2 regions of the Jeotgalibaca porci genome follow, and region 1 is predicted to be linked to the other one. Evidence: predicted binding sites of a transcription regulator. Region 1 holds the regulator's gene; the other holds the start of a gene.
The links. The regulator HrcA, encoded in region 1, represses chaperone genes, less so after heat shock. The targets are predictions, from matches to a motif close to TTAGCACTCNNNNNNNNNGAGTGCTAA.
Positions count from the first base shown of each region.

Region 2: a site for HrcA is predicted at 5,752-5,778, ahead of groES (co-chaperone GroES). Genes of this name have one in related genera too.

Region 1 covers NZ_CP049889.1:2,231,471-2,247,180, reverse strand. Annotated here, with positions in the region: gene G7058_RS11270 (putative polysaccharide biosynthesis protein) at 1-1,013, opposite strand, end outside; gene G7058_RS11265 (LysM peptidoglycan-binding domain-containing protein) at 1,383-2,426, shown strand; gene G7058_RS11260 (phosphoenolpyruvate carboxykinase (ATP)) at 2,553-4,193, opposite strand; gene dnaJ (molecular chaperone DnaJ) at 4,329-5,465, opposite strand; gene dnaK (molecular chaperone DnaK) at 5,643-7,454, opposite strand; gene grpE (nucleotide exchange factor GrpE) at 7,514-8,014, opposite strand; gene hrcA (heat-inducible transcriptional repressor HrcA) at 8,027-9,073, opposite strand; gene hemW (radical SAM family heme chaperone HemW) at 9,170-10,303, opposite strand; gene ribF (riboflavin biosynthesis protein RibF) at 10,306-11,283, opposite strand; gene truB (tRNA pseudouridine(55) synthase TruB) at 11,307-12,230, opposite strand; gene G7058_RS11220 (DUF1294 domain-containing protein) at 12,318-12,524, opposite strand; gene pepT (peptidase T) at 12,589-13,821, opposite strand; gene G7058_RS11210 (Nif3-like dinuclear metal center hexameric protein) at 13,842-14,984, opposite strand; gene G7058_RS11205 (tRNA (adenine(22)-N(1))-methyltransferase) at 14,981-15,682, opposite strand.
Region 2 covers NZ_CP049889.1:979,779-995,488, forward strand. Annotated here, with positions in the region: gene G7058_RS04970 (alpha-amylase family glycosyl hydrolase) at 1-245, opposite strand, end outside; gene G7058_RS04975 (IS1182 family transposase) at 489-2,012, shown strand; gene G7058_RS04980 (IS91 family transposase) at 2,304-3,638, opposite strand; gene groL (chaperonin GroEL) at 3,785-5,401, opposite strand; gene groES (co-chaperone GroES) at 5,435-5,719, opposite strand; gene G7058_RS04995 (CPBP family intramembrane glutamic endopeptidase) at 5,898-6,569, shown strand; gene G7058_RS05000 (YdiK family protein) at 6,594-6,797, shown strand; gene G7058_RS05005 (redox-sensing transcriptional repressor Rex) at 6,849-7,484, opposite strand; gene G7058_RS05010 (ABC-F family ATP-binding cassette domain-containing protein) at 7,788-9,734, shown strand; gene tsaD (tRNA (adenosine(37)-N6)-threonylcarbamoyltransferase complex transferase subunit TsaD) at 9,983-10,999, opposite strand; gene rimI (ribosomal protein S18-alanine N-acetyltransferase) at 11,004-11,462, opposite strand; gene rimI (ribosomal protein S18-alanine N-acetyltransferase) at 11,462-12,052, opposite strand; gene tsaB (tRNA (adenosine(37)-N6)-threonylcarbamoyltransferase complex dimerization subunit type 1 TsaB) at 12,036-12,761, opposite strand; gene G7058_RS05035 (CsbD family protein) at 12,940-13,143, shown strand; gene G7058_RS05040 (UDP-glucose--hexose-1-phosphate uridylyltransferase) at 13,200-14,678, opposite strand; gene G7058_RS05045 (alpha/beta hydrolase) at 14,827-15,438, shown strand; gene G7058_RS05050 (DUF896 domain-containing protein) at 15,496-15,710, shown strand, end outside.

The sequences.
Region 1 (15,710 bases):
ATCATTATCAACTTATCAGCGTTAAAGCTGAACAAACCGTACAAAGTACTGATTGTTTTGGCATCGAATTCTGTTGTTCTTTGCATAATCGGTTTAAAGGTGAACTGATCAATCAATTTAGAAAAAGTGATACCAGAACCAATAATAATAAACGGAATGGATTCTTTAATCATTTCTTTAATCGCTTGCGTTGTATTAAGCTTTTGTCCAGTAGAACTTCTTTCAATAACCGCGCCATACTTACGCATATGCTTTTGGTAATACCACATCAACATGATTAAGGATGCCACAGCACCAACAAAAGCTGCGAAAGTCGAATGTGCAACTGCGGTCGGAAATTGTCCCTGGAAAATATTCATGACTACAAAGGTTGCTAAAAGAATATAAACAACACGGATAACTTGCTCAACTACCTGTGTAATCGCTGACGGCACCATATTTTGGTAACCTTGGAAGTAACCACGAATAAGACTCATGATCGGTACAATCAACAAAGCTGGTGCCAATGATCGGATGACCAGGGTATTGGCTTCTACAGAAATACCCGGGCTATTGGCTCCGATTGCCGGAGCAAGCACATACATCAAACCAGCACTTAATATACCTGTAGCAACCATGAATAAAGAACTTTTCTTAAATAGCTCTTGTCCTTGATAATATTCACCTTTAGCGTTGTATTGCGCAATTTGTTTGGACATAGCGGACGGAAACCCGGCTATTCCGATTGATAGGAATAATTGATATGGGGTATATCCCACCGCAAAAAGTGCATTCCCCATTTCAGCGCTTGCACCCATCATAGCATTCCAAGGGATAATATATAACGCACCTAGTAACCTGGAAAAGATACTTCCAAATGTCATCCAAAACGTTCCTTGGATCATTTTATCTTCTTTTTCGACAGGAACACTTTTACTTATCTCCTGTTGATTATCTGTTTCGAGCGTTTGAATTTTATTGAGAATTTCTTCTTCTGCTCTTTTTCTTTCTTTTCTACTATTATAATTTGGCATTATTCAACCCTCAATTTAGTTACTTTTTTACATAATAACCATTTTACCAAACTGTACGGTGTTTTCAAATTACATTTTATAAGTTAAAGAGTTATTTAAAATTCATCAATCTTTTTATAGTCACATAACTCGATTGTGTTTATTATTTATCTTTTTACTGCTATAATAAGGGTAGAAGTAAACAATCCCATTTGGAACACAAACAAGAAAAGAGGGATTAAGATGTACGGCTCAAAACACTTTCTATTGCATCGACTCTTCCCTATTCTTTTTACTATCTCTACTCTCCTTCTTTTTTTCACTATGCCTGCTCAGGCAGCCACTTCGCAGTTTATCATGCAGGGGAACACCTCAGAGAAAGTCATCGCTTTGACCTTTGATGACGGTTCCGATGGTACTAACTTTTCAAAAATTCTAACGATACTCTCAAATCACCAAGTAAAAGCAACGTTCTTTCTGACCGGAAGCGGAACACGTTCACATCCCGCAATTGTCAAGACTGCCGTCCAAAATGGTCATGACATTGGTAATCATTCCTTTAATCACGCTGACTTCACGACATTAACTCCTTCGCAAATGGCGAATCAGCTAGCTCAAACGGAAACAATTGTTAAAAATACAACCGGAAAAACAACGAAACCTCTCTTTCGAGCTCCTTATGGTGCAACGAATCTGTCTGTTCTTTCGACAGTAGGAAATGCCGGCTACACATATACGGTGCATTGGACTGTCGACACGTTAGACTGGACCGGAAATTCCGCTACTACTATCAGCAATCGTGTTTTGAACGCACTCAAACCGGGAGCGATTGTTTTGATGCATACTGGTGACGGTGCTTCCGGAACACCAACCGCTCTCAACACGCTCATTCCGCGTTTGAAAAATATGGGTTATCGTTTTGTGACTCTTTCTCAATTACTTAACCTAACACCCCTCCCTTCTACAGGAGGAGCAACTTATACCGTTAAAGCAGGAGATACTCTCTCCCAAATTGCGCTGCGTCACAATGTGAATCTCGCACAACTCATTGCACTCAATAATATTAAAAATCCAAATCTGATAAGCATTGGTCAAATTCTACAAATCCCGGGAGCAAAACCGATTCCTTCAAACAGCTCCTACACCGTCAAGGCTGGCGATACGCTTTACAAAATCGCCAAAGCATATAATGTTTCTGTTTCCAGTTTAGCAACTGCAAACAAAATTTCGAACATTAACCTGATTCGAGTTGGACAAATCCTAACGATTCCTGGAGTAACTGTGAAGCCGGTGACTCAATACACAGTTAAACCGGGAGATAGCTTGTACGCGATAGCCAATCGTTTTAACACCACTGTCCATAACTTAGTCGTCGCCAATAATATATCGAACCCTAACTTAATTAGGGTAGGAGCCGTGTTAATTATTAAGTGATTCTTGGCAAATGTTCACAAACTTCTATACTAAAAAAAGGCTGGGAAACTCCCCCCTAAAGTAGTTTTACTTTTTCAAGCGTCTACTTTAGAGGGAGCATATCACAGCCTTTTTGCATTCTTCTTTTTATAAAGATGCAATAACGTTTTTAATTGCTCCCAGTGCTTCTTCCGGAAGTTGGTCTGGGTTTTCTTGGTTATATTTTTCCATAAAATCAAGACGCATTTGCATTCTTTCTTTCACCAACTGTAAATAGGATTCTGTAATTTCTGGATTGAACCCTGGCACATCTAAATAGCTCATTCCCGGTGCATCTCCCAATGGCTTAAAGGTATCAGCCTTCTCGACCATACTTTCAATGACTGAAATCGATATTTCTTTCGGTATCTTTTTACCCATAAAGGAGCCGGTATTAATGATATAGCAATTCATATCTTCCCGTTCCAATAATTCTTTGAAATCCTTGAAGTCTTCACTTAAAGGATAGACACGGAATGGATTCGCATAAGGTTCAATAACAAGCTTGTCCGTTGATTCCCCTTTTTTTATGTTCTCAGCTGTTGAACGCTTCGTTGCCAGAGTAGCACCAAAGGCGGAACCGAGCACCGGATCATCGATTTTAACGAGCGGCGGTAAAGCATCGTCTTTCATAATCCAGTAAACGGCATTAATTGGTTCAGAGAATTTATCAACGCGGTTAGGAGTTGAATAACGCGATTTAACCGTTCTTCCGTTCCCATTTCGAATATCTTCTGTGACAAGTACTTTCTTGCCTTCAGTGTCTAAAGTGACACCAACGTTTTGAACTGTCACAAAGTAATCTTGCTCGGGGTGATCGGCCGGATAATCCTGCGTTTTATCAAAATAAGAAGGCTCCAAAGCAATGGATGAGCCATCTGCCAGATTAATAATAAAAGCATCATCATGCAGAACTTTTACGTTGTATTTATTGCCATGTTTGTCGTGTGTCAGTGTCGATTTTCCTGATCCCGATAATCCAAAGAAAGAAGCTACGTATGAATTGCCACCCTCTAAATAGAACGCTTTTTGGCCACCATGGCAAGCAACATATTTATTACGATGCGCTGTCCCCCACGCAAGCGTCAAGGTACCTTTTTTGAACTCGCCAAAATACTGCATTCCAAGAATACAGGCAACATTTTTTTCAGGTTCAAAATAGGCTAATCCAAGTGGATAGTCCGGATGACGCCAATCTGGATCTGTATAGATAAAAATATCTCCTTCGTTGTACTTTTGAGATTTTTTGTACATATCATTATAAGTATCTGTAGCCGGTTGAAAATTTAATAACCATGAATAAAGATTGTTTTCCTGGCCTTCCGGGAACGCAATATGCGCTTTAATCATAAAATCTTCATCCAAACCGACATAACCGCTTGTCTTGTAATAAAGACTATCTCGGTTGTTGTAAATCGCGTCACGAACGATACCTTCAACTTTTTCATCAACTTCTTTATCATCACCACGAATGACTCTGGCACGGGCAGTACGACCGACAACTTTACCTCCATTTTCAATCAAAATCTTGGCATCATCCGGTAATCCCAACTCTTTCGTGTGTTTAACCGGAAGATCAGTGACAATGGTGCTGGCGGAATCTTTTGCGAGTAGGTAAGCTTCTGCGAGATTGGTAACTTCAACCATATTATTACCATAAAACGCTGTTTCCACAGTTGTACGAAAACGGGACAATAAGTTGTTGTGTTTCTTTAAATCTGACCTTTCGTATCTTCCTACAGTTGCCATGTACTACCACTCCTTTTGTGTTGTTAATTCTATTATAGACTTATTCCACTTAAATGTAACCCCTTTCAAATTGAATGATTGTATAAAAAACGAGGAGGAGATACACTCTCACCCTCGTTTTTTTGTCGGTAATTATTAACCTTTTTTGAATGCATCACGCATTTTATCAAAGAATCCACTTGAATCTTCTGATAGATGATCTCCGGAAACTTCTGCAAATGTACGTAAAGCATCTTTTTGCTCGTCTGTCAGGTTCTTAGGTGTCACAATCGTCACTTTGACGTGTTGATCACCGTTTGTTGTTCCTCTTAGACGCGGTGCACCTTTTCCTTTTAGACGGAAAGTTGTACCTGTTTGTGTTCCTGCAGGAATTTTCAGTTTAACATTGCCGTGTACAGTAGGCACTTCTACCTCTGTACCCAACGCTGCATGGACGAAAGGAATAGGTAGAACATAGAAAATTTCAGCGCCATCTCGGTCAAATATATCACTTTCTTCAACTGCGAAGACGACATATAAGTCACCATAAGGACCACCATTTCTACCTACTTCACCTTGACCTGCCAAACGAAGTTGTTGGCCGTCTTCTACTCCAGCTGGAATGGTAACATTAACAGAATGTGTACTTTCAACATGGCCAGAACCATGACAGTCATTACATTTGCTAATAATTTCTTTACCCGTTCCATTACACACATCACAGGCTGCTTGTGTCATAACGCGACCGAATGGTGTGTTACGTTCAACTTGAACCGCACCCGCACCGTGACATTTTGAACACGTTCTCGGTTCTGTCCCCGGTTTGGCTCCTGAACCATGACACGTCACACATTCTTCTTCACGTGAATAACGAATCGTTTCTTTCTTACCAAAAATAGCTTCCTCAAACTTTAAATGAACACGGTATTGTAAATCGGCACCTTGACGCGGCGCATTTGCATTACGCGATCTTCCGCCTCCACCAAAGAAAGTATCAAAGATGTCATCGAATCCGCCGGTAAATCCACCAAAACCACCGCCACCGAAGCCACCACCGGCTCCAAAGTTTGGATCCGTGCTTGCATGACCATATTGATCATATGCTGCTCGTTTTTGGGAATCGCTTAATACTTCGTAAGCTTCAGTTACTTCCTTGAACTTTTGATCTGCATCATCCGCTTTATTAATATCCGGATGAAACTTTTTAGAAAGCTTACGATAAGCTTTTTTTATTTCGTCCTCCGAAGCACTTTTAGAAACACCCAGTACTTCATAATAATCTCTTTTCGCCATTTGATTTCCTCCATTTGATCACTATGACACGGATCTTTTCCGCTCATGATGCTGAAAAGGATTGTTTTTATCCATCCGCATGCAATAGTTGCTCAAGAGTTTGGCAACCGTTCAGGAAAACACGTACAGTTCATCTAGCGCCCTGTACGTGTTTTCCATTATTCACAGTTGATTTGCTTAGTCTACTTCTTCGAAATCTGCGTCAACAACGCCGTCATCAGAACCTGCCTCAGCATCTTGTCCTTGTTGTTGTGCAGCTGCTTGTTCGTAAAGTTTAACAGTTAAGTTTTGAACGATTTCGTTAAGTGCGTCACGTTTAGTCTTCATTGCTTCTAAATCGTCTGCTTCAATAGCAGCTTTCAGCTCGTCACGTGCTTCTTCAGCTTTCTTAACTTCATCTGCATCTACTTTTCCTTCTAAATCTTTCAATGTTTTGTCAGTTTGGAAGATTAGTTGGTCAACTTCGTTGCGTAATTCTACTTCTTCTTTACGTGCTTTATCTGCTTCTGCGTTTGCTTCAGCATCTTTAACCATTTTCTCGATTTCTTCATCAGTTAGACCAGATGAAGATTTAATCGTAATTTGTTGTTCTTTTTGCGTTCCTAAGTCTTTTGCACTTACGTTAACAATACCGTTTTTATCAATGTCAAATGTAACTTCAATTTGTGGAACACCACGTGGTGCTGCAGGAATATCAGTCAATTGGAAGCGACCAAGTGTTTTGTTGTCAGCTGCCATTGGACGCTCACCTTGCAATACGTGTACATCTACTGCTGGTTGGTTATCAGCTGCTGTAGAGAATACTTGTGATTTGCTTGTTGGAATTGTTGTGTTACGATCGATCAATTTCGTGAACACGCCACCCATTGTTTCGATACCTAGTGAAAGTGGTGTAACGTCTAGAAGAACGATATCTTTAACGTCTCCAGAGATAACGCCACCTTGAATTGCTGCACCCATTGCTACTACTTCGTCCGGGTTAACAGATTTGTTAGGTTCTTTACCTGATTCACGACGTACTGCTTCGATAACTGCAGGGATACGTGTTGATCCACCAACCAAGATTACTTGGTCAATTTCAGATTGTTTGATTCCAGCGTCAGCGATTGCGCGACGTACAGGAATTTTCGTACGTTCAACTAAATCATGTGTTAATTCATCGAATTTAGCACGTGTTAAAGTCATTTCCAAGTGCAACGGACCAGCTGCTCCAGCAGTGATAAATGGCAAGCTGATTTGTGTTGAAGTAACACCAGAAAGATCTTTCTTAGCTTTTTCAGCTGCATCTTTCAAACGTTGTTTAGCCATTTTATCGTTAGCTAGGTCAATTCCGTTTTCTTTCTTGAATTCAGAAACCATGTAGTCGATGATCTTATCGTCGAAGTCATCTCCACCTAGTTCGTTGTCACCAGCTGTACTCAAAACGTCGAATACGCCGTCACCTAGTTCAAGGATTGATACGTCAAACGTACCACCACCAAGGTCAAATACTAATACTTTTTCGTCTGTATCTGTCTTGTCCAAACCGTATGCCAATGCTGCTGCAGTCGGCTCGTTAACAATACGTTCAACTTCTAGTCCAGCGATACGACCAGCATCTTTTGTTGCTTGACGTTGTGCATCATTAAAGTAAGCTGGAACAGTAATAACTGCTTTGTCTACAGTTTCTCCAAGATATGCTTCAGCATAGCCCTTCAAGTATTGTAGAACCATTGCAGAAATTTCTTGTGGCGTGTATGTTTTTCCTTCTGCTTCTACTGTGTAACCTGGTTGACCCATGTAACGTTTAATAGATGCAATTGTATGTGGGTTTGTGATTGCTTGACGCTTTGCAACTTCCCCTACTTGAATTTCTCCATTTTTAAAGGAAACAACTGAAGGTGTTGTACGGTTACCTTCTGGGTTTGGAATAATTTTCGCTTCTCCACCCTCTAATACAGCAACAGCTGAGTTTGTTGTACCTAAGTCAATACCGATAATTTTACTCATAATCAAAATCCCTTCCTGTCTATCTTTTTTTAGAATCATTCAATTAACTGGATAACCTATTATTGTGCGACAATTACCATTGCTGGGCGCAAAATACGGTCTTCTAACTTGTAACCTTTTTGCACGACATTGATAACTGTATCTGGTTCTTGTCCTTCTTCAGCATCTTGCACTTGGATGGACATATGGAAATTCGGGTCGAATACTTCATTGATAGGATTGATTGCTTCAATTTTTTCATTTTTCAAAGCTTCAATCATCAAATTATAAACCATTTCGACTCCTTTTTTAAAGTTAACAGCTTTTTCATCTTCAACTTCGATTTCCAAAGCACGTTCGATATTGTCAATAACTGGCAATAATTCCGTTGCTAAGTTTTGCGAACGATATTTCGCTGCGTCCTGTCTTTCTTTAAGGTTACGCTTTTGGATATTTGCAAGTTCTGCTTGAACACGCAAATACCGATCTTGTAACTCATCTAATTGCTTTTCTAATTGCTCTACTTCCGTAGGCTCAACTGCTTCTGTGTTTTCATTTGGTGCATTATTTTCTTCAGCCATGTCAATTCCCCTTTACTCTTCTTGATAAAAATCATGCATGCTATCTGATAACTCTTCTCGTGTAATACGCATAATATTAATAATTTGCTCATAGGGCATATTTGTAGGACCGAGTAATGCGATTAAACCTTGTGCATCAGGTCCGACATTATACGTCGCCGTGATGAGACTAAAATTGGACAATAAATCATTTTTCATTTCAGTTCCAATTTGAATACTGAAATCATCCTGTCCAGTTTTTAGCAAACCAAGAAGGTCTTTTGATTCATGGATTAGACCAAGAACAGCTTTCATTTGCTCTCTTTCGTGAACACGTTCGAGATTAAAATGATTGAGCAGGTTCATTTCTCCACCTACATAGATGCGTTCATTATTCATTTTTAGTACCACTTCATTGAAGATGGCCTGCAAATTCAATTCCTTACCGATATATCTGCGGATAATATCTGGAATTTCATTTTGGAGTTTCTTATGAACCTCCGTTAACTTCAATCCGACCAGCTCTTCATTAAAGATATTGACCATCGTTTGAATTTTCGCGACATCCACATCTTTGGAAACTGTGAACATTTTATTCTCGATAAATCCTTTATCCGTAACCAATATTGCCATATATTGCCCCGTAGTAATAGGAACAATTTGAAAATTGGATAAACGGCTATCTAATTTTTCGGGTCCAATGCTTAGAGCTGTATAATTTGTCATGTATGACAACATTTCAGCCGATGTTTCCAATATTTCTTCTGCCTCTTTATAAGGGGCGCGGATAGATTCTTGCACTTTCCTACGCAAACCATCTTGTGAACGCTTCTTCTTATCTTGTAAGAGAAGATCAACATAATGACGGTAACCGAGAATGGAAGGAATCCTACCTGAAGATGAATGCATTTTTTCTAAAAATCCTAATTCTTCAATATGCAGCATTTCATTACGAATTGTTGCAGGTGAAACGGATAAATTCGTTTCGTGCAATAATGTCTTTGAACCCATTGGCTCCCCGTATTGAATATAATGCTTAATGATTGAATTTAAGATTAAAAGTTGCCTTTCCGTTAACATCTTTTCACCTCGCTTTAGCACTTGGCTTTCGTGAGTGCTAACCCATGAAATAACTTATCACGATGAATATTTTTTGTCAACAGTAATTGCTCGAATTTAATTAAATAGGAATTTTTGGAATACTTCATTGCCCAGATATTTACCTTTTTGAGTTAACCGTAAGAAATCATCTTCCACCATTAACAACTCGCGTTTGATTAGACTTTCAATTTCATCTGCATAATATTTCTCGACAGGTTCGTTAAATTTTTGTTGAAAATGTGAACGGTTCACACCTTTCATCGTTCTTAAACCAAGCATCAACTCTTCTTCGATGACATTCAGAGGTGTGAGTTCTTTTTGATAGAGAATCGGTGATTCTTTCTTTCGTAAAGGTTCCAGATAATGCTGAATCGGACCGTTGTTGCTATAGCGCTTGCCCTCAATGTAGCCATGTGCGCCTGCACCAAATCCAAAATAGTTTTCATTACGCCAGTAAGCGAGATTATGTTGTGATTGATAACCGGGTTTAGCGTAGTTAGAAATCTCGTAATGCTCTCTACCCGCCTTGGCCATCCGCTCCATTACCAATGCATACATATCTGCTTCCTCATCTTCTGACGGAAGTGGCAGTTTTCCTTGTCGCATTAAATTATAGAAAATCGTTTTATTCTCCAGGATGAGAGAATAAACGGAATAATGAGGCAAATCCAATTCCAACGCACGATCCAAGGTCTCCGAGAAGTCAGCCAATGTTTGCGTTGGCAAACGAAAAATTAAATCGATGCTCATATTATCAAAACCAGCTTTTTGAGCCATTTTTACACACTCGTACACTTGATCAGAAGTGTGAATGCGCCCAATTTTCTTTAAAATGGCGTCATTAAATGATTGGACTCCCATACTGATACGGTTAACACCGTATTCTTTCAAGACCTTAAACTTATCGAAACTGATACTCTCTGGATTCGCTTCTACTGTAAATTCTGAACCTTTTTCCATGGGGAAATACGTTTGAATTCCAATGAGGAGTTTTTCCATTTGTGATGCAGTCAGCGTGGTGGGCGTACCGCCGCCAATATAAAATGTTTCAACTTTTTCATTTGGATGACGCTCTTTCATGATTGCCATTTCCTGAATAACCATGTCAACGTATTCATCAACCGGTTGTCCTTCTAGAAAAACTTTATTAAAGTCACAATAGAAACAAATATGATCGCAAAAAGGAATATGCAAATATGCTGCAGTCATAATTATCGCTCCAATTCTGTTGTCTCTAAAGCAGCGGGGTTTTCTCTAAAGTATGTTTCAGTATCCACTTGGTCTTGCTTTAATTGTTCAATCAAAGCTTCAATACCGTTGAACTTCACTTCATCACGAATGAAATGGTGCCAACGTACTTCAACTTCCTCACCGTAAATCATCTTGTTGAAATTCAATATATTCACTTCGATTGTTTTGTCACGGTCTTTTTCAAAGGTAATATTGTAGCCGATGGAAGCCATCCCTTGATACCACTCGCCTTGCACGCGAATACTAACTACGTATACTCCCGTTTTAGGCAGGCGCACATTTTTTTGCACTTTTATATTAGCAGTAGGAAATCCTAATTCGCGTCCACGTGCATCTCCATGCATAACATGACCGCCGAATTGATAGGTATAGCCTAACATACTATTCGCTTTGGCTAGATCACCCGTAGCCAGTGCTTCCCGAATACGTGTTGAACTGATTTTTTCTTTGTTCTCAGAAACCTGTGGGGACACTTCAACAATAGCAAAACGATTTTTTGCATATTGCGGCAAATGTGCCATGTCTGCGATTGTTTTCGGTCCATAAGTATAATCAAAACCGGCCACTACTGCTTTTGCATGTAGACCGACAATATATTGATCAACAAATTCTTGCGGTTTAAGCGTTCCGAAATCATACGTAAATTCGATGACATAGAAGTAGTCTACCCCCAGATTCTCCATAAGTTCGATTTTGCGATCCATAATTGATAAGTAACGCATCGTTTCTGCATCCAACTTTTGGAAAACAATACTTGGATGATGGTTGAAAGACATAACTGCCAATTTGGCATTGTGCTTTTCTGCTTGGCGTTTTGCTTCAAGAATAACTTGTTGATGTCCTTTATGAACACCGTCAAAAAAACCGAGCGCTAATACAATCGGTTCATTCGGAATTTGTTCCTGTTTATACGGATGATGAATATTTATAATTTCCATTTATATATCAACACTCTTTCATATTAACCAATGTTTGAAAGAAACATTTTTCTTGGCTTCTTAAAATCCGTTTTACGCGCATGTGTCTCATATAAGGCTACCAAATAACCTTCATAATAAACAGCGATTAAAGGTGCATCTTCAAGTCCTACAAAAGTCTGAGCTTCTAAAACTGCACCATTCTTGATTTGCTCCCAAACGTTAGCATCCGCATCAAAGCGTGGAAATTCAGAAAAAATCGACTCGATTGGAAGAAAGACAGAATCTATTTCGCCTTGATCCATTTTTTCTTGTACTTCTGCTAACGTTAGACAATTTTCTTTTTTGAAAGGGCCGCTTGCTGTCCGCGTCAAACGTGACATATGTGCCGGATACCCTAATGCCTTACCTAAATCAACTGCCAACGTACGAATATAGGTGCCTTTTCCACACTCTACGGAAAAATCCCAAGACACTGTTTGTTCTCCTTCATTGTAACGAAGTTCACTTGTACGCGTAAAAGAATAGATTACAGCTTCACGCTTCGGACGTTCGACCGTTTCACCTTTACGTGCGTATTCATATAATCGGCGGCCATTTACTTTGACCGCTGAGTACATAGGTGGCACTTGAATAATCGTTCCTTCCAGTGTCTGCATCATGGCATCAACAACAGATGCATCTGGTAATTCCGTAATTGGCAGACGCTCTACGATTTCACCGTGTGCATCTTCTGTTTCAGTTGAATAACCCAGAGTTATTTCACCTTCATACGCTTTCCCCATATCGGTCATGAATTCAGCTGCTTTAGTCGCTGCACCCACACAAATAGGTAAAACGCCATCCACTTCAGGATCTAACGTTCCTGTATGACCAATTTTTCTTGTTTTTAATATTCTTCTTAAATGAAAGATGCAATCATGACTCGTCATGCCGCGTTCTTTCCATAGTGGCAAGATACCATTCATCGCCTCTATCCCCCTTTTTTCAACTCGCTTATTATAGCATATATATCGTAAAGAAGGCTGCTTCTATACCTAAAAGCAGCCCACCTCTTATCGTATTACACGCGTCATTATCCATACCCATAGACTCATTCCCAGAATATAAACCAGGTAAAAATAAGTGTGTTTCGTTTTATGTCTAAATAGATGCATCCCCAAAATACCACCCAAGCTGCCTCCCAAAATACCTAGTATGAGTAAGTATTTTTCGGGTATCCGGTACTTCCGTTTGCGTGCCTTTTGTTTATCGCTATACATGAAATAGAATAAAAGAATATTTGTGATGCCTAACCAGACAAATAAATAATTAGTCGTCATTGCCTTAAGCTTCAAGTCCGCTTTGACGGATAATTTCTACAATAACTGCTGTTGCTTTCTCCATTGCTTCAATCGAAACAAATTCGTAGCGACCGTGGAAGTTTTCGCCACCAGCAAAAATATTCGGTGTCGGCAAGCCCATATAAGTTAATTTCGAACCGTCTGTTCCACCACGAATTGGCTCAATAACAGGTTTAATATCAAGAGCAAGCATAGCTTTTTCTGCTAAGTTAACTGAACGCATATCATCTTTAAGAATCTCACCCATGTTGTAGTAAGAATCACTTAACACAACGGAAATACGCGGTTCGTCGAACTTCTCATTCATTTTGGCTGCTATTGCCAGCATTTTTTCTTTTTTATCTTCAAATAGTTTGCGGTCATGATCACGAATGATATAAACCATTTTACTTTCTTCGACTGTTCCTTCGATGCCGGATAAATGATAGAAGCCTTCTCTATTTTCAGTCTGTTCCGGAACTTCATTCGCTGGTAAGTAGCTGTCATATTCAAGGGCTAATTTCATCGCATTTACCATTGTATCTTTAGCGGTACCCGGATGAACATTCTTCCCTTGAATCGTAACGATTGCTTGCGCCGCATTAAAACTTTCGAATTGCAACTCGCCAACAGGTCCGCCGTCCATTGTATAGGCAAAATCAGCTGCAAAAGATGCTACGTCAAATAAATCAGCACCTCTTCCAATCTCTTCGTCCGGTCCAAACGCTACTTTAATGGTGCCGTGTTTAATGGTGTCATCATTTTTAATGATTTCAATGGCACTCATAATTTCCGCAATACCGGCTTTATCATCTGCACCCAATAACGTTAAGCCGTCTGTTGTGATGACTGTCTGACCGATATAGTTACGTAAATTCGGGAAATCTTTTGGTGAAAGAACGATATTTTTCTCTTTATTTAATACAATTGCTTCCCCATCATAATTTTCATGGATTTGTGGGTTCACGTTCTCTGATTCAAAATCAGCCGTATCCATATGAGCGATGAAGCCAATTGTAGGAATCCCTTCTGCGTTAGCTGGTAGTGCTGCAGTTACGAAACCATTTTTTGGATTATAGGTAATATCAGAAAGTCCGATTTCTTCTAAATGCGGCATAATAATTTCTTTTGCGAACGCTACTTGCGAGGGCGTTGATGGGATAGTTTCACTCTGCTCATCTGAGCGTGTATCATATTTTACATAGGTTAAAAAACGTGACAATAATTTTTCAGTCATTCGTTGGACATCCTCTCAAATTAAATCTCGTGGTCAAAAATAAACGGGTGTGTATTTGTTTGTGATTCGATAATGTCTATTTGCCATAACTCTTCTCGTTTCCACTCTGCTAGCAGCGTTGCTAATTTTGGAATACAGATTTTTTCGATAATATGGCCCGGATCAACAACCATCAAACCGTCTGCCTGCATATCATGAGCTGTGTGATAGTACACATCTCCCGTAATATAAACATCCGCTTTCTGCTTAATCGCATCCGGATAATATTTACCGGCATCTCCACCACATAGAGCCACACGTTTAATTAATATGTTTTCTTTCGATGGTGGAACAACGATCCGTACACCTTTGACATCAAAGGATTCTTTAACATGCGGGATAAACTCAGCGAGTGTCATTTCTTTCGCTAGTTCTCCCACACGTCCCAAACCAAACTTTTCACTTTGCAGTTGGTCAATTGAATACATTTCATAAACGGGTTCTTCGTACGGATGGGAAGCTAATAAAGCCTCCATGACCGCTTCTACGTTTTCTTCTTCTAGGATGACTTCGATGCGTTCTTCTTGAACCATTTCTTGCTTGTTCAATTCACCAATAGAAGGTTGGGCATTTCCAACCGGTGTAAAACGACCGACTCCTTTTACCGAGTAAGAACAATCTTCGTAATCCGCGGAAATTTGGCCCGCTCCTGCGCCGGTAATTGCGCTGCGAACAGCATCAGCATCTTCTTCCGGAACATAAACATTCAGCCGTTTCAATTGCTTCGTACGGGATGGCGCCATGATTTCAACATCATTCAATTGCAGGGCTTCCGCAAGCCAATCATTCATACCGCCGTTCGCATTATCCAAGTTCGTATGTGCGGCATACACGGTAATATCATGCTTAATTAGATCGGCGTACATACGTGTCTGTGGATTTGACAAATCAAACCGCGCTAATGGTTTATAAATCGGCGGATGATGCGCCAAAATAAAATCAACGCCCTTTTCAATCGCTTCTTGAACAACTTCCGGACGAACATCCAGGGTCACCATTATCTTATTGACTGGCCGACTAAGGTCACCAACGTGCAAACCAACCGGATCACCTTTTTCCGCCAACCACAAAGGGACTTTCGTTTCAAAGTATGCTACAAAATCATAACCAGAAAGTTGGGTCATTTTATTTCCTCCTCTATGATTTCAATCATACGTAAGACTTCTGCTTTCTTTTCAGCGATGTCACGGTGTGATTGTTCTAAACTTCGCAGAATATATTCATATTTCTGAATTTCAGACTCCCATTTACGGACAAAGATAGCATTTTTTTCTGACCGTAAGAATTTACCAAATAGATAATCTTCAGACGATAATTTTGAAACCTCTGTTGCGGGTTCAGCAATAATGATTTCATAAATTTTACTATTTTCTTCCAGAATTGTTTCTGTCATAATTTCAAAATTGTTATCTGTCAACCAATGGCGCAGTTTCATTTCAGCGTTATTCGGTTGCAGAATCAGGCGCTTCACATTATCAAGCTTTCCTTCTTCAAAGCCAGCATCCAGGATTCGGGCAATTAAATCGCCCCCCATCCCACAAATTGTGATTGTATCGATACGATCATTTGACTCTATAACCTCTAAACCATTTCCTAATCTTGCTTCTACTGTTCCTTCCAGTCGAGAGGCAGCGATTTGTTTTTTTGCAGAAGAAAAAGGCCCAAGAACCACTTCTCCGGCAATTCCAAATTCGATTAATCCTTTTTGCGCTAGGTTACAAGGTAAATAAGCGTGATCAGATCCGATATCTGCTAATCGCGCTCCTTTTTCGACATAGGATGCAGCAGTTTCTAAACGTTTGGATAATTGATTTTCATTCATTTCTGCTCCTCCTTTCACGTTTGTTTTA
Region 2 (15,710 bases), 1.0 Mb from region 1:
ATTGTGACACTTAGTTCATTCAGTAAGGGATCAAACGTCATCTCAGACGGCACCCCTAATTCTTTGGCATCCACTGTTACTTGGGAAATTCCTTCACTAAAATATAGTTCTTCGTCAATCGACACAACAACACTGTCATGAACAGATGGATTTTCTGGAAATGTCGTTATAGGGTCATTCGCTTCCGGACTACAAGCACCGAGACCGAATGTCAGTAAGGGTAAGAAATATTTTATCGCACGCATTCTCTTTATCCTCTCTTTCGTGTAAGCGGTTTTATTTTCTTATAACATAGCATGACCCCTTTTTTTATACAATTTGTTACCGATAACACGTTTCAAAAATACTAAGAAAAGAGGCTGGGACAAAACCTAGCTAAAAAGCAGCCCGGAAGTTTTTCTTCCGGGCTGCTTTGTTATTGGTATAAAAAAAGAAAGCCACCTAGTATAATGTAAATAACGACAAATACATTCAGGAGGGGCTTTCTTATGTATAAAAAATATAACACAAACCAAACCACTTTACCATTGGAATTATCCGCTTTGCTTCCCCAAGACCATCTTGTTTTTGTTATCGATGAATTTATTGAATCGTTAGATTGGTCTGCCTATCCTTTATTCGAGGCTTCCGAAGGAAGGCCTGCTTATCACCCGCGTTTGCTTATCAAGGCTTTGTTATTCGCCTACTCGGAAGGTATCTTCTCGGGACGGAAAATGGAAAAGATGATGTTGGAGAACATCGCTATGATGTGGTTGGTAAGCCAAGAAACGATTTCCTACCGTACAATCAACCGGTTTCGGTCATCACTGTTTTGCCAAAATCTGTTACCGGAATTGTTTGCGGAATTTGCAGCGAAACTGAAGACAGAAAATATGGTCACGATGGAAACCCTCTTCGTTGATGGCACGAAAATTGAAGCAAACGCCAATAAGTTTTCTTTTGTCTGGAAAAAGGCCATTGAGAGATACAAAGCTTCCCTTAAAGAAAAGGCGATGCAGTACTTTAAGGAAGAAATTCAACCATTGGTTGACCAAGCCATGCAGATTGATGATTCTGATGAACTGTCCACCGCTGAGTTGGAAGAAATTGCCACTATCATTGAGCAAGAAATTCAGGACCTGTCTAGTGACATCGAGGCGAATCCAGTTAAAGGGAAAAACCCTAAAAAGCAAAGACGACGGACGCTAAAGAAACACTTGCGTAAATTGGTCAATGACTTTATTCCACGTAAGAAAAAATATGCGGCGTATGAAGAAGTTTTGGAGGATCGGAACAGCTTCTCAAAAACGGATACCGACGCTACGTTTATGCGAATGAAAGATGACTATATGCAAAATGGACAACTTAAGGCAGGATACAATATTCAAATTGGTACTGAAAACCAATTCGCTTTGGCCGTCGGGATATTTCCAAATCCTACGGATACGCGGACACTCATCCCTTTTGTAGATTCCTTGACTATTTTACCGAAGACCATTGTAGCTGATGCTGGATATGGCAGTGAGGAAAACCTGGATTACTTGGACCAAATTGGTGTGGAACACCTTATCAAATATAATGCGTTTGATAAAGAACAAAAGCATAGCTATAAATCATCAGATAAAAATAGAAAAAATTGGGAATATGTGACGGAAGAAAATTATTTTGTCCATCCGGATGGCACGAAATATTATTTCAGCCATATCAGCCGCAAGAAGAACACGAGTGGTTTCGTTCAGGTAATCCATGTCTATAAACCGACTAATCCGGAAGAAGCCCCCCAAAAATCATTTAACTATAATTGGCACTATGAGGAATTAAAAGAACAAGAAACGAGTAAGCTTTTATCGCCCGAAGGGTCTCGGGTTTTTGCACAACGCAAAATCGATGTTGAGCCTGTTTTTGGCCAGATAAAGGCTAATTTGGGTTTCACTCGATTCCATTTACGTGGAAAAGAAAAGGTAAAAGTTGATATTGAATTGGCCTTGATGGCCAATAACTTGAGAAAATATAATCTAAGGAAGGCTAGTTAACAGAATTACGCGACTTTTTAATACAAAACCAAAAAGATGATTGAGTTTTTTGAACTCATTCATCTTTTTGGTTAGCTGAGATATTTTGTCCCAGCCTCCTTTTTTCTTTAGCTGTAGTCATTACTTCTCAGATGCCTATTATCATAGGTGATGCCCGAATCGCTCTGATAATATTCTGGGACCATCTCACTTTGGCAATTTTGGCAGCTGAAGCGTGGGGGATCCAACGGATCGCCTCCGTCCAACCAATCAAATTCATCGACTATCTCGCGAGGGATTTCCTCGACAGCCTTACATTGAAGACAGATATAGGTCACGTTCTCGTTTAAGGCTTCTTTGTCGAAGCTCTTCCCAGTCGAACCTGAGGTTTTCAAAAACTTCCGCTTGAGCTTTTTCTTGCTGATGTTGGTGTTTTTCCGACTCAATCCGTTCAATCTCCTCTCGCAGGTATCTTCGTGCATCCCGATCGTTCGCATATAGGATGGCCAGATGACCATTTTTGGACACAACCGTCCCCTTGAATTCGTAGAAGTTGCCGCAATGTGGACATTTCAAGGGGTCAACCCCGAATGTTTCGGTTATCCGTTCCCGCCATTTTTTCGGTTGGGTCATCTTCCGGGCACTGATGAGTAGCTTCTCCATTTTTTCTTGAAGATGACGGACAATTTTTTGAACAACCGTCTTGATCCTTCTGCTATAGAGACCATAATGGCGGATTGTCTTGAAATCTTTATCGGGAATATGCCGGATAAGGGAAAGGATGAATTCTTTCCCAACCATTATTTTTACCGCTTCTTTATTTGTGCGCTTGTCATGGTAGCGGAACAGGACGGTATCCCCGTCATAGTAGATGATCCGCTTGAGGGCAATCGGTCCCCGCTTCATGTAACGGCTAATGTATTGCAAGAGCGCCTTGACATTGGTTCGGCTACGTTTCGGGGCATTCACGTAGAAGCCTTCGGCATTCTTTGTGTAGGCCTTCTGCAGCAGGGGCTGGGCCTCCTTCTTCTCTTCCGGTGTCAGCGTCCGTCGCAATAGCTTCAGTACCGCATTTTGCCAATGGACACGAAGCAACTTATACGGGATATAGTCGTAGTTCTGCCATTCCCCGCCATCACTTAACCCGCCCATGGTCACAATCATGTGGACATGCGGATTGAACTCCAGCTGAGACCCGAATGTATGCAATCCGGCAATGATACCCGGTGTTATACGCTTTTTCCGGAAATACATTTGCACGACATTGGCGGCCTCGTCCATCAATCCCTTTAGTAATTCCTTGCGATGGAGGAGGAACAACTTGCGCAACCCCTCATCAATCGTGAATACGATGTGCCGATGGATCGTGTGGTACATGTCTTCCGAAACCATCTCGCTCCAACGTTGACTCTCCCCAACCGCACAGGTTGGGCAAAACTTCCCCTTGCAGCGAATCGGGACATGCTTCACATCATGACACCCTTCGCAAACAAACAACCGAAACCCTTTCTTGATATCTCCACAATATCGAAACTTTTCTACTTCGGCTAATGCCACCGGGCGAATCCTCTTCCCATACATTTTTACAAGGGAATCCCAGTGGTCTTCCTTATCAAAGAAAATGGCGTGAAGAATATTCTTTTTCATATCTCTATTTTACCCTCTGTGGAACAAAAGGCAAATGCGTGGAACTACCGACAATACAGGATTCTGTTAGCACAAAAACTTATAGAACCCTTTACTATAAAAAAAGCGACCGGGTTTCCCCAATCGCTTCTACTTTAATTATTGAATTACATCATGCCGCCCATACCTGGGTCTTGTGGCATCATTTGTTCTGGAGCAGGCTTGTCAGCAACAACACCTTCAGTTGAAAGGATTAGTCCTGCAACACTTGCTGCGTTTTGTAGAGCTGAACGGACAACTTTAGCTGGGTCTACAATTCCAGCTTCAATCATGTTTACCCACTCATCAGTTGCAGCGTTGTAACCAATGCCGATTTCTTCTGTCTTAATGCGTGCCGCAATAACAGAACCTTCCATTCCAGCATTTTCTGCGATTTGACGAACTGGTTCTTCCAATGCGCGTGCAACAATACGTGCTCCTGTTGCTTCGTCGCCTTTTAAGTCAAGTCCTTGTACACGGGCTTGTACGTTAACTAACGCTGTACCACCACCGGATACAATACCTTCTTCAACTGCCGCACGTGTCGCGTTTAATGCATCTTCGATACGTAGTTTACGCTCTTTCAATTCTGTTTCAGTAGCGGCACCAACTTTGATTACCCCTACACCACCTGCTAATTTAGCCAAGCGCTCTTGTAATTTTTCACGATCAAAATCAGAAGTTGTTTCTGCAGCTTGTGCACGAATAACCGCTACACGTTGCTCGATTACTTCTTTCTCGCCAGCACCTTCTACAATTGTTGTGCTGTCTTTCGTTACAACAACTTTTCCAGCGCGACCTAAATGTTCAATAGATGCATCTTTCAGCTCTAAACCTAAATCTTCTGCGATTACTGTTCCGCCTGTTAGTACTGCGATATCTTGTAACATTTCTTTACGACGGTCCCCAAATCCAGGTGCTTTCACTGCCGCAACGTTAAATGTTCCACGAAGTTTGTTCAATACCAATGTTGGTAATGCTTCTCCATCGACATCATCCGCAATAATTAATAATGGACGGCCTTCTTTCAAAATTTGCTCCAATAAAGGTAGTAAATCTTGAATGTTAGAGATTTTACGATCTGTAATCAGAACGTATGGCATTTCTAGGTTTACTTCCATCTTATCGTTATCAGTTACCATATATTGTGATAAGTAACCACGATCAAATTGCATACCTTCAACAACATCTAGTTCTGTTTCAATACCTTTAGACTCTTCGATTGTGATAACGCCGTCGTTACCAACTTTTTCCATTGCTTCTGCAATAAGTGCTCCGACTTCTTCAGAACCAGATGATACTGCTGCAACTTGTGCGATTGATTCTTTAGAATCTACAATTTGAGAAATCTCAGCTAAGCCAGCAATTGCTTCTTTCGCCGCGATTTCAATCCCGCGACGAACGCCAACTGGGTTTGCGCCAGCAGTAACGTTTTTCAAGCCTTCGCGAACAATTGCTTGTGTCAATACAGTTGCTGTTGTTGTTCCGTCACCCGCAATGTCATTTGTTTTAGAAGCAACTTCAGATACAAGTTTTGCTCCCATGTTTTCGAAATGGTCTTCTAGTTCGATTTCTTTAGCGATCGTTACGCCATCGTTGGTAATTAAAGGAGAACCGTATGCTCTTTCTAAAACAACGTTACGGCCTTTCGGTCCTAATGTTACTTTAACTGTGTTCGCTAACATGTCTACCCCACGTAATAGGGCTGCACGTGCGTCTTCAGAAAATTTAATATCTTTAGCCATTCTAAATTCACCTCATACTTATTATTGTAAAAATTATTCTACGATTGCTACGATATCGGATTCTTTTACTACTAAGTAATCTGTACCATCGTACTTAATTTCAGTCCCTGCATATTTCTCGAACAATACATGGTCACCGATTTTAACTGTCATTTCAACTTTTGTTCCGTTGTCCGTTACAAGACCGTTACCTGTTGCGATAACGACACCCGTTTGCGATTTTTCTTTAGCGGAAGATGGCAACACAAAGCCTCCTGCAGTTTTTTCCTCTTCTTTGGCAACATCAATAATGACGCGATTACCTAATGGTTTTAACACAAGTATCCCTCCACAAATTAATTTATTCTTTATTAGCACTCATCTATCCAGAGTGCTAACTTACTTTTCTATCATAATCAAACTTTTTTGATAATGCAAGCAAATTCACTAATTTTTTTCATTCTTGTGATATACTCTCACTTAGGACAATTATAACAAACAAGAAAGGTTTAGATACATGAAAAGAAAAATGACAACATCCACGCGTATCATTTTCGTATACCTAGCAGCTCAACTCTTGCCTGTTCCGCTTACGTTCCTATTTCCGGCAGAGAAACAAATCGCGATGAGTTTAACCTTGGCCATTATTTTTGCCTTTCTAGGAACTATTACGATGATCGTTATTAACTATAAAGAAAAATGGACGCCTGAAGCGCCAATTATTAAAGCATCATCTGCTCCAATTCCTAAAGTTTTACTTTGGGGTGTGTTAGGCTTCATAGCTGCGATTCTCATTCAAATTGTAGCCTCACTAATCGAACAATATCTTTTTGGTGTACCGATTGAGTCTGCGAATACCGAAAACTTAAGAGAAATGACAAAAGCTTATCCTTTACTCATTTTTATGATTACTGTATTTGCACCTGTAATGGAAGAATTTGTTTTCCGTAAAGCTATTTTTACTCAATTGAACATGTCACGTGTTGGTCTTTATGGATCAGCTGTAATCAGTGCTTTGCTGTTTGCTTTCATCCATTTCGATGGTCACTACCTTCTTTATGGTAGTTTGGGATTGTGGTTCTCTTATTTATACTATAAGACAAACAACATTTTTACACCGATGTTGGCTCATGGTTTAATGAATGCTTTTGCTTCACTCCCAATTTATTTCCCTGAATTATTCCAATAAGTGTTGTAAAAAGAAAGGATTTCTATGAATTTAAAAAATATCGTTCTTCAAATCGTTATGAAATTTGCATTTGCTGGTCTTTTTATTTATTTCGCAGTGGATAGCATTAATGTATCCGGTTGGGGATTCCTAACGTGGATTAGTATCTTTTTCGCAACGAATAACATTGTTACAGCGATTCAAATGTTAGTAATGTATTTCAAGATAAAAGATAAAGTGAATAAATAAAAAAATCCCGCACTCTTCAATTTGAAGGACGCGGGATTTTTTATTTTATGCTTAACTGATGTTGTTATCTAAGAAATAAATCAAGGTCTGAAGTTCGTTCGTCAGGTCAACGTTTTGAACGCGGACATTTTCTGGAACAGATAGACGAATTGGTGTAAAGTTCATAATTCCCCGAATTCCTGCTTCCACTAGATTATTAGCAGCTTTTTGTGCTACTTCTTGCGGAACAGTCAAAATGACAACGTCAATTTGTTGAATACGCAGTTGTTCAATCATTTCCCCCATTGGATAGACCGGAACCCCACTGACAATTGTCCCAACGATATCTTCATTTACATCAAAGGCAGCGCTGATCCGTACATTATTACTTAAATGGAAGTTATAGTTTAGTAACGCATGTCCCAAGTTACCAACTCCGATTAATGCAACGTTGGTCAAACGATCTTGGTTCAATGTTTTACTGAAGAATTCCAATAAGTATTCGACATCATAACCATAGCCTCTTTTCCCAAGAGCACCAAAGTATGAAAAATCTCTACGGATAGTTGCACTATCAACCTTTACGGCCTCGCTCAATTCTGTTGAGGAGATTCTCGTTTTTCCGGCATCGTGCAAATAGCGTAAGTAACGGTGATAGATAGGAAGACGACGGGCAGTAGCTTTTGGAATTTCATTATTAGCTGGCATAGTTTCTCTCGCTTTCTTCAAATTTATGTATGTAAAATTATCTATTATAAACGTTTTGTGCTCATCAATACATAGTGCAATTATAGCATGCACTCGTGAAAAATCTAGTATTTTGTTTTAATTTGTACTTTTTTGTGAAGGGTATCTCAACTTGAACTTTGTTGTTATCGCTTTTATAAAAAAAATGGTGCACGTTTCACAAAGGTTAGACCGTTTTCATCATCCTTTCTTTTGGATGCGCCCAGAACGAAAAAACTATGATAAAATGATTATGCATATAATAGAAAGTTGAGGAACGACTGAATGATACTCTTACAAGGACAAAATCTAGCCCGTTATTTCGGTCCGACCGTTTTATTTGAGAATATTCAAATTACGATCCAGGACAATGAGCGCATTGCACTCGTGGGACGAAATGGTGCAGGGAAATCAACATTACTAAAAATATTGGCCGGTATTGAACCGACAGATGCAGGGACTGTTGCGAAGAAAAAAGAAGTGACCATTGGTTATCTTGACCAACACAGTGCTGTCGATTCCACTAAAACAATCTGGGACGAAATGCTGACGGTCTTTGCACCTGTCATTTTATTAATGAAACAAGCAGAACAGGCTGCTACGCGTTTGGCGGACGAAGCTGTCATTAATGACCCCGATGCCATGGAAGCAGCTTTAAAATTATACGACACATTGCAACAAGAAATCCACAAGCAAGATGCATACGGGTATGAATCTGAAATCCGTTCGGTTTTACATGGATTTAAGTTTTACGAAGAAGACTTGGATCGTCCTATTTCCCAGCTCTCCGGCGGTCAAAAAACGCGTTTGGCGATGGCAAAAATTCTATTGGAAAAGAATGACCTGTTGATTTTGGATGAGCCGACGAACCATTTGGACATTGATACATTGGCTTGGTTGGAGAATTACTTGCTTGGTTACCGCGGAACGCTTTTAGTCGTTTCCCATGACCGGTATTTCTTGGATAAAATTGCAACAAACGTTTATGAAATCAGTCGCAATAAAATCCACCATTATAAAGGGAACTATTCTTGGTTTTTACAAGAAAAAGCGGCTCGTTTAGAACAAGAAATGAAGCAATATGAGAAACAACAAGAAGAAATTGCCAAACTGGAGGATTATGTTGCACGAAACATCGTGCGTGCATCTACTACTAAAATGGCCCAAAGCCGACGGAAACGATTGGAAAAAATGGACCGTATGGATAAACCTATGGGCGATGAACGTTCCGTACGCTTTGCTTTTGACATTAAGCGTGAGAGCGGCAATGTGGTGATGGGCGTTGAGAATGCTGCTGTTGGTTACAATGGCGAAGTTTTGGCAAAACCCATCAATCTAGATTTGCGCAAACAACAGGCAATTGGTATTGTCGGCCCAAACGGAATCGGAAAATCAACTTTATTGAAATCCATTATTGATCAAATTCCTTTTATTGAGGGTGGCGTAAAATTCGGAACGAACGTTGACCTGGGTTACTATGACCAAGAACTATCGAAGTTGTCTAAAAATAAAACAGTTTTGGCGGAAATTTGGGACTTGCACCCTACTATGAATGAAAAAGATGTTCGCAGCATTTTGGGTAGTTTTCTCTTTACCGGAAATGACGTTGAAAAAACCATCAGTTCACTCAGCGGTGGCGAGAAAGCGCGACTTGCCCTTTGTAAGTTAGCACTGGAACGGAATAACTTATTAATGTTGGATGAACCAACGAACCACTTGGATATCGACAGTAAAGAAGTCTTGGAAAATGCTTTGATTGATTATGATGGAACGTTAGTGTTCGTATCGCATGACCGTTATTTCATTAACCGTATTGCAACCAGCATCTTAGAACTATCGGCCGATGGAAGTAAACTCTACATCGGGGATTACGATTACTATATCGAAAAGAAACAAGAAGAAGCGGAGTTGCTTGCGCTCCTTGCTGAAGAACAAGAGGAACAACTGACTGATGAAGTCGCTCCTCCTGTAAAGTCGACTTACCATGCGAGCAAAGAAAAAGCGAAATTAGAACGTAAACTATCTCGTGAAATCACTTCTCTAGAAGAAAAGTTGGAGGAAATTGAAAGTAAAATCGAAGAGATTGAAACCCAACTGACTTTACCCGAAGTTTTCGGAGATCACGAAAAAGTTCAAGAATATAATGACGACCTCCTTACTCTGCAAGACCAACAAGACGTCTGTATGCACGAATGGGAAGCTAAGAATTTAGAACTGGAAGGGTTAGAATAACTTTTCTACATAAACCGAGGCCTGTGCCTCGGTTTTTTTGTGTCGTGTTGTCGATTGGAACATTTTGGAGTTGTAAGTTGAGTAAAACGTTCCAATAAATAGTTATTGGAACATTTGGTCACTTTATTTTCGTTCAAACGTTCCAATCAGTGTAGATTGGAACATATCTCTCTTTATTTCCGATTAAAACGTTCCAATTACTGATGACAAAAAAACATCTAGTCCGTATCTCACAGACTAGATGTTTTTTATTTTTCGAGCATGAGGCCCGGTCTTGCATTCAGACTCAGACTTGCGAAGTCTTGTGCTTTATATTGCGTATAGGCAGCAGCACCAATCATTGCTGCATTATCACCGCATAAATAAAGTGGTGGAATAATTAATTCAACATCAGGGAGTTCACTGGCAACTGCATCTGTCAATGCCTGGCGAAGTCCTTTATTAGCAGCAACGCCTCCTGCCAACAACAATTGCTTGATTCCTTTTTCTTTCGCAGCACGAATGGTTTTCGCGACCAGCACATCGACAACAGCTGCTTGGAAACTTGCTGCTACGTTTTCAGGATCCAAATCGTCACCTTTTTGACGTGCATTATGAATTGCATTGATAACGGCACTCTTCAGACCACTGAAGCTGAAATCAAAGTTGTCTTCATTTATCATTGCCCGTGGGAAGTTGTAAGTATCTTTCCCTTTATGAGCCATTTCATCCAACACTTTCCCACCAGGATACGGTAGTCCCAACACGCGCCCGATTTTATCATAGGCTTCTCCCGCGGCATCGTCTCGTGTTTCACCCACGATTTCGAACTCGCCGTCAGCTGGCATGTAAACTAATTCCGTATGTCCACCGCTCACAACTAATGCCAAGAGTGGAAAATGAATCGGTCCTAATAATTGGTTGGCATAGATATGTCCTGCGATATGATTCGTCGCAATTAATGGCTTATTGTGTGCATAGGCCAATGCCTTTGCCGCACTTACACCAATAAGTAATGATCCCACCAAGCCCGGACCTTCCGTTACTGAAACAGCAGCAACATCTGCCATTTCAATTCCGGCCGTTTCGAGTGCGGCCTCAATAATTTGTGTTATTTGTTCCACATGATGGCGGCTCGCCACTTCGGGAACAACTCCGCCAAAGCGCATATGACTTTTAATTTGTGATGCGACGATATTCGAAAGAACCTCTGAACCATTTTTGATTACAGCCGCACTCGTTTCGTCGCAACTGCTTTCGATTGCTAAAATTAATGTCTCGTTCACGCACTCACTCCTTTCCTAAAGTCAGTTGGAAAATATAAGCATCTTCCACCGGTTGTTCATAATAATTTTTACGTATATCTATTTCGATAAAACCATACTTTTTATAAAGCGCGATTGCAGCTTCGTTGGACACTCGGACTTCGAGGATGAAATTTTCAACACCCTTCTCTTTGCCATACGCCAACAAGCCTTGCAGTAATTTTTCACCAATTCCCTGTCTTTTATGAGAAGATAAAACGGCGAAATTGTTAATGGCCAAAGTCTCAAACATTAAGCTACAGCCGATAAAACCAACTAACGTATCAGCTTCTTCATAACCTAAGTAGACATTATAGATGTTCTCCAAGTCCCTTTCAAATGAAGACAACTTCCAAGTCGTTTCACCGGCATTTGCATCCAAACAGATGGTTAAAATAGCCTCGGCATCCGTTAACGCTAAAACTCTTATATTATCCGAAATCATCATACTTTCGCCAAATTCAGTTTCATATCGACTGCATCTTCACCGTCGCCATGATAGTAGTTGCGTTTAATCCGAATAGCTTTGAAGCCCAACTTATTATAGAGTGCCTGCGCTTTACTATTCGAGATGCGAACTTCCAAAGTGATGCTGGAGACTTTTTCTTCTTTCGCTACTGCTGTCAAAAGTTCCAGCAATAATGAGCCTACGCCCTTACCTTGCCAAGCCGGCGCCACAGCAATGTTTGTTATATGGATATCGGTAATTTCAAAACGACTTCCCAAAAACGCAACCGGTTCGGTTCCATTATAGATTAATAAATATAACGATTTTTGTGATTTGACAATATCATTCTCTAAAGCCACAAATCCCCAAGGCGTCTTCCCTTCATATCCTTGACGTTGAATTTCTAAAATGTCAGAAATATGTGCTCTTTGACCAATCTCTAAGTGTACTTCTTGTCCGTTTGCTAACTCATAGCGTTCCGGGAGATAATCTGTTCGTTTAGAGAAAGAATGTTTACTGTTAAGAATCGGACTTTCCTTTTGGATGGTATCCATCAAAGAATGAAAATGACTAATTAATTCTTTCAACGTAATCACCTTTCTCCTCACCCGCATGGGCTTTTTGCCAATTCTCTTCGGCTTCGGGTTTCTTCAAATATTCTGGAGTAAAGATATGCGCATCGACCGCGACTTCGGTTTCCGCTAGAAAGGCTAGATTCCCAGCTCTTGGTAACCAATCTTGTACCGGAGCAAAGTGAGCACGACTACCGAATATTTCTTGAATACGTTCTTTATAAAGCGGAATATCTTGTCCAATAAACATAAGCGGCTCCGTTTCCTTTTCCAACGATTGAAAAAACACTTCGCTCTCAGCGTGAACGTCCGCCGTTTTAGAGGTTAGTTGTCCCTCTTCTATTTGGTAAACACCTGCATAAATATTTTTTCGTCTTGCATCAATTACCGGAATAATCAATCCTTCAAATGAAAGAGCATTCGAAGCGATGAGTTTTAAACTCGAGACAGGTATAAGTGGCTTCTTCAACGTCCAAGCCAATGTTTTAGCGATTGTTGCGCCAATCCGAACACCCGTATAAGAACCAGGGCCTTTCGAAATGACCACTTGATCCAAATCGGCTGGCTGCCAGTTCGAAGCATTTATCACGGTTTCCACCGCCGGCATCAATTGGGTACTGTGTTGAAGATTACCATTTCGCGTATATTCAGAGACGACCAGCCCGTTTTCAACGGTTGCGACGCTCATCGTCTGGTTAGATGATTCGATGGCTAAAATTTTCAAAATACTTCGTCCTTCCACGTTTTATTACTAACATTATAGCTCACTATGACTTAAAAATCTCACTGCAATTTGATATATACCCTAAGTGTTTTTATTTGCGTTATCTTGGAATTTGCTCAATAATAGTGTTAAGGGAGCTTGAAACCGTTCTCTCAATTATATTTAGGAGGTTATAACAATGGCATTAGATGACAAACTAAAAGGATTGAAAGATCAAGTAGTAGGTAAAGTAAAGGAAGAATACGGTGACGCTACGAACGACAAGTCTAAAGAACTTGAAGGGAAAGCTCAAAAAACAAAAGGTCAGATAACTCAAAAAGTTGAAGAAGGCAAAGACAAAGCGCACGACAAGATTGATGACTGGCAAGATAAAAACAGATAATATTATTATGAAGATAAAAACTCCGGCCCATCTGAGAATGATGAGCCGGAGTTTTTTTATTTAAATTGGTTCATGAAGACGTCGAAGGCTTCTTGCCCCTCTGTTGTATATTTGAAGACACCAGCGTCTTCCAAAACACGTTGGAACTTTTGGCCAACTGCATTTTGTACCACTGTCGTAACATCTGTGTCAGCCTCTTTTTGTTGTTTCAACGTATCAGCCCAATCCTGGTGGTAAGGTGCGATTGTTACCTCTTCGCCTGCGAGATAGCTCTCAACATCAGCTAACTCAGTTTTCAAGCGCGGCGGTAAAATTGCCAGTCCCAATACTTCAATCAAGCCGATATTTTCTTTTTTGATATGTTGTACATCTTGATGCGGATGGAAAACCCCGTCTGGAAATGCTTCTGTCGTCCGGTTATTTCTTAATACAACGTCCAACTCGTAAGCAGAGCCCTTGCGTCGCGCAATCAAAGTAACAGCATTGTGCTTTTCAGTATCAGTAGCAGCCACAATCGCGAGTGCTTCATTGCTGTAACTTTCCCACGCTTGCATTAATTCCGTTCCCGCTTGGATAAGCGCCTGTTTATCATCACTGCGCAAACGCACAACCGACATCGGCCAGTATAGACGTTCTGCAGTAACTTCGGGTTGTGTCTGCCATTGCCACGTATCCAAAACTTTTGCCGACTCCATTGGGAAGGTATGACGACCACCTTGATAATGTTCATGACCTAACATCGAACCGCCCACAATTGGAAGCCCAGCATTTGATCCGACAAAATAATGTGGTAACACCGTTACCAGCTCCAATAAGTTATGAATCGTATGCGTACCCACATTCATCGGAATGTGTTTTTTTGTAAAAATAATACAGTGTTCATTATAGTAAGCGTAGGGTGAATACTGAAAACCCCAATTTTCGCCATGAATAGGGATACGAATAACACGATGATTGGTTCTTCCGGCAATTCCTGGACGGCCGTGATACCCTTCATTCTCTGCACATAATTGGCATTTTGGATATTCGTCCGTAACCTTTTGCGCCTCAAGAATCTCCTGTCTCGTCTTTTCGGGCTTAGAAAGATTAATCGTAATCGACAAATCTCCATAAGGCGATGAAACAGTATATTCTTCATTTTTAGCAATTTGACGTGTTTTAATATAGTCATTGTCACGACAAAGGTGATAGAAATCATCTGTTGCACGCATTGGTGCTTCTTGATAGCTTTCCCAAAATTCTTTGTTAACGGTTGAAGGCAATGGCGTCAACACGTCCATAATTTGCGCTTCAAACTCATCTCTGGCACGCGGAGTATCCGCAATAATTTCTTCTTTAACTGCGTATGCCACCAACTGATCCAAAGAATCCAGTAACTTTGGCAGGGGCAGGGATGGTAGTAACTCAGTATCGAATTTATCCAATTGTAAAAGGTGCAAGAGACGATTCACTGCATAATAATAGTCTAATACATGAATACGATGTTTCGCTGACGCTTTCGTCACGAAATCATGGATAATTTGATCTATGCTCACAGAATACCCTCATTTCTTGATTCATCTATAATATAAGTGTCTCTCATATAATAGCATATATTGTGTTATTTGACTCTATTCCGTATAAATGTTACAATTAGTTCGAATTAGAAATATACAAATTGAATGTATAAAGGAGTACGCAAATATGAACTATGAACACATATATAAACCTGGGGAACCCGGCCATCCGACCTTCTTAGTCTTACATGGTACAGGCGGAACAGAAAAAGACCTTGTGCCTTTAGTAAATTATATTGATTCGAAAGCTGGTATTTTAAGCGTACGAGGAGATGTTTTGGAAAACGGTATGAACCGTTTTTTCCGACGTTTAGCTGAAGGTATTTTTGATAAAGAAGATCTAGAAAAACGCACACATACGCTGTATGATTTCTTGCAGTCAGCGAGCGAAAACTACAAATTTGACAAAACGAATGTCATTGCTTTAGGATATTCAAATGGTGCAAACATCGCGGCGAGTATGTTATACTTCTACGAAGATGCCTTTAAAGGGGCTATTCTTCACCATCCGATGACACCGTTTGAAGAGCGTGAAATGAAAACAAGCGATGCTTTACCTGTTTTTATTGGCGCTGGTAACAATGACCCAATCTGTCCACCGGAAAATACACGTTTACTAATTTCTCAATTGGAGAATGTTGGAAGTAATGTTACTACCGAATGGGGTAACGCAGGTCATTCCTTGACTCAAAACGAGTTGGACGCTGCCAAAAATTGGTACAATAAACAATTTAGCTAGACCAACTACTCACTTCCTTTCTCCAACCTATATTATAGAATGAAAGGAACATACTTAATGGATAAACTACTACAACGTATTAATGAATTAGCTAGAAAATCAAAAACAGAAATCGGCTTAACGGCGGAAGAAAAAGCAGAACAAAAAGACTTGCGCCAACAATACATCCAAAACTTCCGCGGCACATTCAACGAGATTCTATTGAACTCGACTGTTTATGACCCAGAAGGAACGGACGTAACGCCCGAAAAACTGAAAAAAGTGCAACGTCA